DNA from 2 places in the Pseudoalteromonas sp. T1lg24 genome. Region 2 is predicted to be linked to the other one. Evidence: riboswitches for the same ligand, from Rfam matches in the RefSeq annotation. Region 2 holds a riboswitch; the other holds the start of a gene.
The links. A riboswitch is a leader RNA that binds a small molecule or an ion and turns the genes downstream of it on or off. The one in region 2 is predicted to bind lysine.
Positions count from the first base shown of each region.

Region 1: linked by a shared signal. The riboswitch ahead of dapA (4-hydroxy-tetrahydrodipicolinate synthase) and the one ahead of lysC (lysine-sensitive aspartokinase 3) in region 2 are both predicted to bind lysine.

Region 1 covers NZ_PQCB01000034.1:380,084-383,504, reverse strand. The annotation lists gene C2M30_RS21255 (energy transducer TonB) at 1-352, opposite strand, end outside; gene C2M30_RS21250 (Solitary outer membrane autotransporter beta-barrel domain) at 539-1,477, opposite strand; lysine riboswitch at 1,653-1,847, shown strand; gene dapA (4-hydroxy-tetrahydrodipicolinate synthase) at 1,973-2,854, shown strand; gene C2M30_RS21240 (2,3,4,5-tetrahydropyridine-2,6-dicarboxylate N-succinyltransferase) at 2,867-3,421, shown strand, end outside.
Region 2 covers NZ_PQCB01000016.1:106,542-109,962, forward strand. The annotation lists gene nhaD (sodium:proton antiporter NhaD) at 101-1,354, shown strand; lysine riboswitch at 1,438-1,611, shown strand; gene lysC (lysine-sensitive aspartokinase 3) at 1,742-3,028, shown strand; gene C2M30_RS07835 (4'-phosphopantetheinyl transferase family protein) at 2,978-3,421, opposite strand, start outside.

The DNA of each region.
Region 1 (3,421 bases), on a different contig from region 2:
CCAACTGTACTTGATTTCGACATTGCTGAATTGGCTTACCATCTTTAGTGGCTGGTGAGTATTTCCACTTTTTGATTGAGCGCAGTGCATACTTTTCAAATGCCTCATTAGAGGAGTCTTCAACAATAATATTAGATGTTGAACCGTCTGGTTCGACTACAAAACTTAGTTGCACCCAACCTTCTTTACCGTTACGCGCAGCATTAATTGGATATTTAGGCGGCACACGTTCAATTGCCTCAGCATTGACAATGGTATTTAAGTGAAGCTGTTCGGTTTTGTTTGCTAAATCAGATGTATCAGCTGCACTCAAGGCACTTGCAGACAGCGTTATAAGCGGTAATAGAATCATTATCTAAGTCCTTTTATATTCGTGGCGTTCACCAACTCTTTACGTCTATGTTCAAATATTGCGCTGAGAAAATGACATACTAATAAGGCGGAATTTATCTGATAGTGCTATGTCACATCGATAATTTGGGCCTAGTTAGTATGGCTTTTAGCGCACTAGAATAATAACAATTACAGTGAGTTGGAGTTACTCTTCATTGAAGTAGATTACAATACTGCCGCCACTAAGTACACTACCCTCGTTGTAATGCAAGCCAATGCCGATATTATCAAACCAAGATGTCCACGGCCGAGTGTCAATTAATAAGCCGCCACCGTACTCATAATAATGGCCTGTGCTAAAGGCGCTACGTGCGTCTCCACCCAAATCAACACGCTGAAATTTAAGATAGATTGACTCTGTATGTTTTAATTTTTGGTCGAGCTTAATGGTTGCCCTAACGCTATTCGCAAAATACCAACCTGATGGGGTTGAATCACGTGTTGCATCATCACCACCAAACCCTTTACCAAAGAAGTGGTTATAGCTCGACTTAACTAACCAATGACCCCAACGACTGGCTTTTCTGCGACTGAGAGTTAACCCCATATCGGTTAACACTGAGTTTGCAGTTGTATTAAAATAAATACCTTCCACTTCTGCTTTAGCCGCGCGGCTTTCAGGGCTGTTGTAGTCATGAATATTGTCGTAGTGCATCACATGCGCACCAATTGAGCCTTCTAACAACCAATTATCGTAACGATACAGCGCTGTTTCATAATCGGCATAAGCGGTGAAGATTTGATCATGGCTATCGTCGGGAATGGTCACATCATCCAGCAATATTTCTTGCGATTGTGAAATATAAGAAAAGTGCGTGTTTATGCGTGAATCTTCGTCTAACGTGTAGGTATAAGGCAGTGCAAATACTTGTAGCTGAGTTCTTAAATCAACACTTTTATCGCCCGCATCATCACCGAGTTGCTCTAAAATATTAACCGGGTCAAAGTTACCAAAGCCAAAGCGCACTACGTCAGAGTCACTTAATACTACCGAGGACGCAAACGATTCCTCATAGGCTTTTTTCACCGATGCATCGCATGGCAAGGTTATAAAAACGCACAACAGAAATACTAACTTTCTCACAACTAACGATTTTTACTTAATTTCAACGGCAATAGCCGCTAGTTATATCATTAAACATCATGCGATTGCAGTGCTCTAAAATAAATTTTATTGACATTTAGACGTCCAAAATGTTTCAATTGCCGCTCAATCACCCTATTTTACGTTAGTGGCTATTTAAAATAGCGGCTAGCTTAGGGCTGGAAGAGGTGCGTTATTCAGGTAGTTCAGTTGAGGGGAGCAAACTCCAAAGACACTGAATGAGGGGAATTAACGCCGAGAGATAAGCTTTTTTGCTGATAACTTATCTCGGGCGCTTGGGCTGAATCCCGGCGACTGTCACCAATTACTTGTATTAAGTAAATATGTTTGGTGGAGAGCTTCTGGTCTTAGAAAAATAAGGCCATTCGCCTTATCTATTTTTTAAGTCCATTGCTCTTCGAATTTTTAGTTGTTCGAAGCTGGACTAAGCCTTTCTCTTATCCCTTCTTCGAACACATATTAAGTTCGCTAGAGATGAAATCACAATTTAATTTGACGCAGTACCCGCTGTGGACTGCATTAGTCACCCCCTTCACTGAGACGGGTGAAGTTGACTATGACAATCTTGCGCAATTAGTAGCAGATCAACAAGATGCCAACAATGGCATTTTATTACTCGGCAGCACAGGTGAAGGTTTAGCATTAACCATCGCAGAGCAGCAGCAAATCGTGCGTTTTGTCTGTGACTTATCGCCGACTGTACCCTTGATGGTTGCCGTAGGCGGGGTTAACTTACCGCAACAACTTGAATGGTTAGAGTTCTGTAACCAACAACCGATTGACGCACTATTACTAGGCTCACCACTTTACGCTAAACCCGGCATTAAAGGCCAAATTCAGTGGTTTGATGCTTTACTCAGTGCCACAGAACTTCCTTGCATGTTGTATAACGTGCCAGGACGCAGCGCCGTGGCACTTGCACCTGAACTGTTATCCGCATTAAGTCATCACACTAATTTATGGGCTTTAAAAGAGGCCAGTGGTGACATTAGTAAATTTGAAGTATTTAGAAGCAGCAATCCTAATGTAGCTATTTACAGTGGCGATGATGCCTTAATGCCATATTTTGCCCAAGCTGGCGCAAAAGGTTTAGTATCGGTTGCTGCTAACGCATGGCCTAAACAAACCGCAGAGTTTGTTCGCAGATCGCTTTTAGGCACACCAAACCTGTTTACTACTTGGAGCGACGCGGTAAATAGCTTATTTGAAGTAGCTAACCCTGTGCCGGTAAAAGTGCTAATGCACCAACAAGGCAAGCTCAACACCCCTAATTTACGTCCACCGCTTACCCATCATGAGCTGGAATCACCTGCAGCAATTCTCGCTGCTAATCAAACAATTTTATCTTGGAATTAAGAGAGAAGTACTATGAACTGGCAAGAACTATTAAAAAACCTAGAAAACGGCACCTTACGCGCAGCAAACCAAGATGAAAATGGTAACTGGCACGCGAACGTTGAAGTTAAAAAAGGCATTTTAGATGTTTTCAAAAATGGTACTAACACTGAGTTTCCAGGTGGTTTTGTAGATAAAGATAACCTTGCTGTACGCGGCTTTTCTGCACAAGAAGGTGTACGCATGGTGCCAGGTGGTACGAGTGTTCGCCCAGGTGCCTATGTTGCAAGCGGCACAGTGATTATGCCACCAGCCTATGTGAATATTGGCGCTTACATCGATACCGGCACTATGGTTGATAGCCATGCATTAGTAGGCTCATGCGCTCAAATTGGTAAAAACGTACATTTAAGTGCTGCAGTGCAAATTGGCGGTGTATTAGAGCCTGTTGGCGCAAGCCCTGTAGTAATTGAAGATGATGCATTTATCGGCGCAGGTTGTGTCATCGTTGAAGGCGTTGTAGTTAAAAAAGGTGCGGTACTAGCACCAGGCGTGCGTCTTTCTGCGACTATTCCTGTTTATGACTGT
Region 2 (3,421 bases):
TTCAGTGCTACACTTCGCGCCGCTCAACAGGCTTCTTATCGACCGCAGGTTGGGTGTTCGTTCAAATTTTTAACTCAACTCTACAGGTTAAAATAACAAGATGGTGTCAGGTGTTATTCTCGCGCTGATAATAATCGCATTCGTGCTGATTGTTATAGAGGATATTATCCATGTAAACAAAGCCAAAACAACGCTATTTTTTGGAACTTTGTGCTGGATTATTCTCTTTATTTCCCCTTTACATGGGCAAAGTCCAGAATCTGTTCAAAAAGAACTCGATCATAATATTTTAGAAATTGCGACCTTGTGGTTGTTTTTGATGGCAGCGATGACCTTTGTTGCATATTTAAACTCCAAAGGGTTTATTCAAAGCTTGGTGCATAGGGTATTGCCTAATGAAATGAGCGAACGCAATTTGATGTATTTAATCGGTGCGTTTGCATTTTTCTTCTCGTCGATTTCTGACAACATCACCGCAACGCTGATATCGCTGGCGGTTGTGATGTCGTTAAAGCTTGATGCCAAAAAACTCATTAAGTATGCCACGCTTATTGTATTTGCAGTGAACTCAGGTGGGGTATCGCTTATCACTGGTGATGTAACTACTTTAATGATTTTCCTTGCTGATAAAGTCACCATTGCTAACTTGTTGTTGCTTGTGGCTCCTGCAGCGTTATCGGTATTTATTTTAGCGGCGATGCTAAGTATGGGCATGAAAGGCACCATTACTTTTGAAAAAGTAGAGCTACGCCGTATTGAAAAAACCGATATCACCATTGCCTGTATTTTTGTTTCGACCATCGTAGCGACGCTGATGTTTAGTGTGTGGTATCACATTCCGCCATTATTAACCTTCTTATTTGGTTTATCGCTAATGTTCTTAGTTGCGCAATTCTTAATGCGCAAAAAAGACGTGAATAAAAAGATCATCGATTACGTGCGTGAAATTGAGTACGACACCTTATTATTCTTTGTAGGTGTGTTACTACTTGTAGGTGCGATGAAAGAGATTGGTGTGTTGAATCAATTTACCCACCTTTATGAAGTGCTTGCACCTGAATATGCAAACTACTTTATGGGTATTTTGTCAGCAGCGGTTGATAACGTACCGCTTACCGCAGCACTTTTAAAAGCAGATATCGTAATGGATACACGTCAGTGGTTAACCTTTACCTATGCAACCGGTGTAGGCGGTTCAATGCTGATTATCGGTTCAGCTGCGGGTATTATTGCGATGAGCAAAATTAAGGAGCTTACCTTTGTAAGTTACCTACGTATGTTTATGTATTTGATGATTGCCTACACCATTGGTTATTCATCATCGTATTTAGTTGGTTGTTTATTTCTTAATTAGTGATTGACAGCTAGACGGCTAAACGGTAAATTTCAAGAGCCTTCTTTTTAGAAGGCTTTTGTTTGTGTGCTTATTAAGTATTCAAACACAGAAGAGGTGCATTAACCAGGTAGTAGATTCGAGGGCACATTCCCGACGACGGTCTATCAGGGGGTTAACTGCCGAGGAGTGATCTGGATTTGTGGCCAGCTTGCTTCGGTTCTAGAAGTTGAATCTTCGGGACTGTCACCTGTAACAGGTGGAGAGCTTCTGGCAGAGACTATCCTGATGTAATCAATCACGTTCCTTGCCAAGTTCTCCTTATTAAGATTTAAAGGAGAGACCGTGTCTAATTCGAGTATTAATGTAGCAAAATTTGGTGGTACCAGTGTCGCAGAATATGACGCTATGGTGCGCTGCGCCGAAATTGTTATATCAAACCCAAGCACCCGTTTAGTTGCCGTAAGTGCAAGCTCTGGTGTTACCAATCATTTAGTAAGCCTTGCAAATGACGATTTGACGGACGCTACGCGCCAAGAACATATTGACGCCGTGGTAGCTATTCAGCACAAAATTACTGAAAAACTCACATTAGATGACGACATTACCGAAGGTTTTTTAGCAACACTTGAAGCGTTTAAAACCTTTGCATTACAAAACGAATTTGATGACAAAGCAAGCGACGAGCTATTAAGTTTTGGTGAGCGTTTATCATCGTATTTATTTACCCAAGTTTTACGCAGCTTAGGCGCACAATCGCTGCGCTTTGACGTACGCGAAGTGCTAGCGACCAATTCACATTTTGGTAAAGCAGAACCGAATGTTGAACGCACTCGTGAATTAGCACAAGCAAACTTATTGCCGTTATTAAGCGAAAACATTGTAGTTACCCAAGGTTTTATTGGTGCAAATAGCCAAGGTGATACAACTACGCTTGGCCGTGGTGGCTCTGATTACAGTGCAGCATTATTGGCTGAAGCGGTTGACGCAAAAGCGGTTTACATTTGGACAGACGTAGTGGGTATTTTTAGTACAGATCCTCGTTTATGTGCAAAAGCAGCACCGATTGCAAAGCTGAGCTTTGATGAAGCGGCAGAAATGGCAACCTTTGGTGCCAAAGTATTGCACCCAGCCACAATTTTACCAGCAAGTCGCAGTGGCATTAGTGTGTTTGTTGGTTCAAGTAAAGCGCCAGAGCAAGGCGGCACATGGATTGAGAAAGAAAAATCAGAACAAGCGGGCATTCGCGCGGTAACCCAGCGTAAAAACCAAATATTATTAACGGTAAAAAGCCCAGAAATGCTACTTGCTAGTGGCTTTTTAGCACGTGTTTTCACTATTTTAGCGAAATACAATATTTCAGTAGATTTAGTTACTACCTCTGAAATTAGTGTTGCGTTAACGCTTGATAATGCGCCAAATGCATCACGCCCGGAGCTTGATCAAGCTTGTCTTGATGAGTTAAGCGAGTTTTGTCATGTAACGGTTGAGAATAATTTAACCTTGGTGGCATTAATCGGCTCTGAGATTCAATTACGCCATGGTGAAATTAACCTAATGGGTGTACTCAGTGATTTTAATATTCGTTTAATTTGCCATGGCGCAAGTAAGCACAACCTGTGTTTCTTAGTTGAGCAAACTGAATCAGATAACGTGGTGCAAGCGATTCACAGCCGTTTGCTCGAAGCCTGTTAAATCACCTTTAAGCAAAACTTCAACAAGCGCTGGTGGCTGTTTAACAGTGATTGGCGTTGCAATACTAAAATCAAACCCATTAATTTGGCAGCTATAGGCTGCTAAATTATGTTTTGCATAACCGTGATATACATTAGGCGAAAGCAGCTGGGCAATTGGCATGGCAACAGCTTTAGCAAGGGCCTCTTTTAATGTCCAAATACGAAAAAAAGTATCGGACATAGGGTTTGCTGCTTCAATTTCTCTAACTTCATCTTGATGATAAAAGTGTTTGGCTAATTTTAAAAAAGGGCGCTTTTGCGACATAAACTCAAGGTCGATGCCCATACGCTCTGGCTCATGTGCTAAATATACCGCAACCCAGCCTTTGGAGTGACTTATCACCAGTGAAAG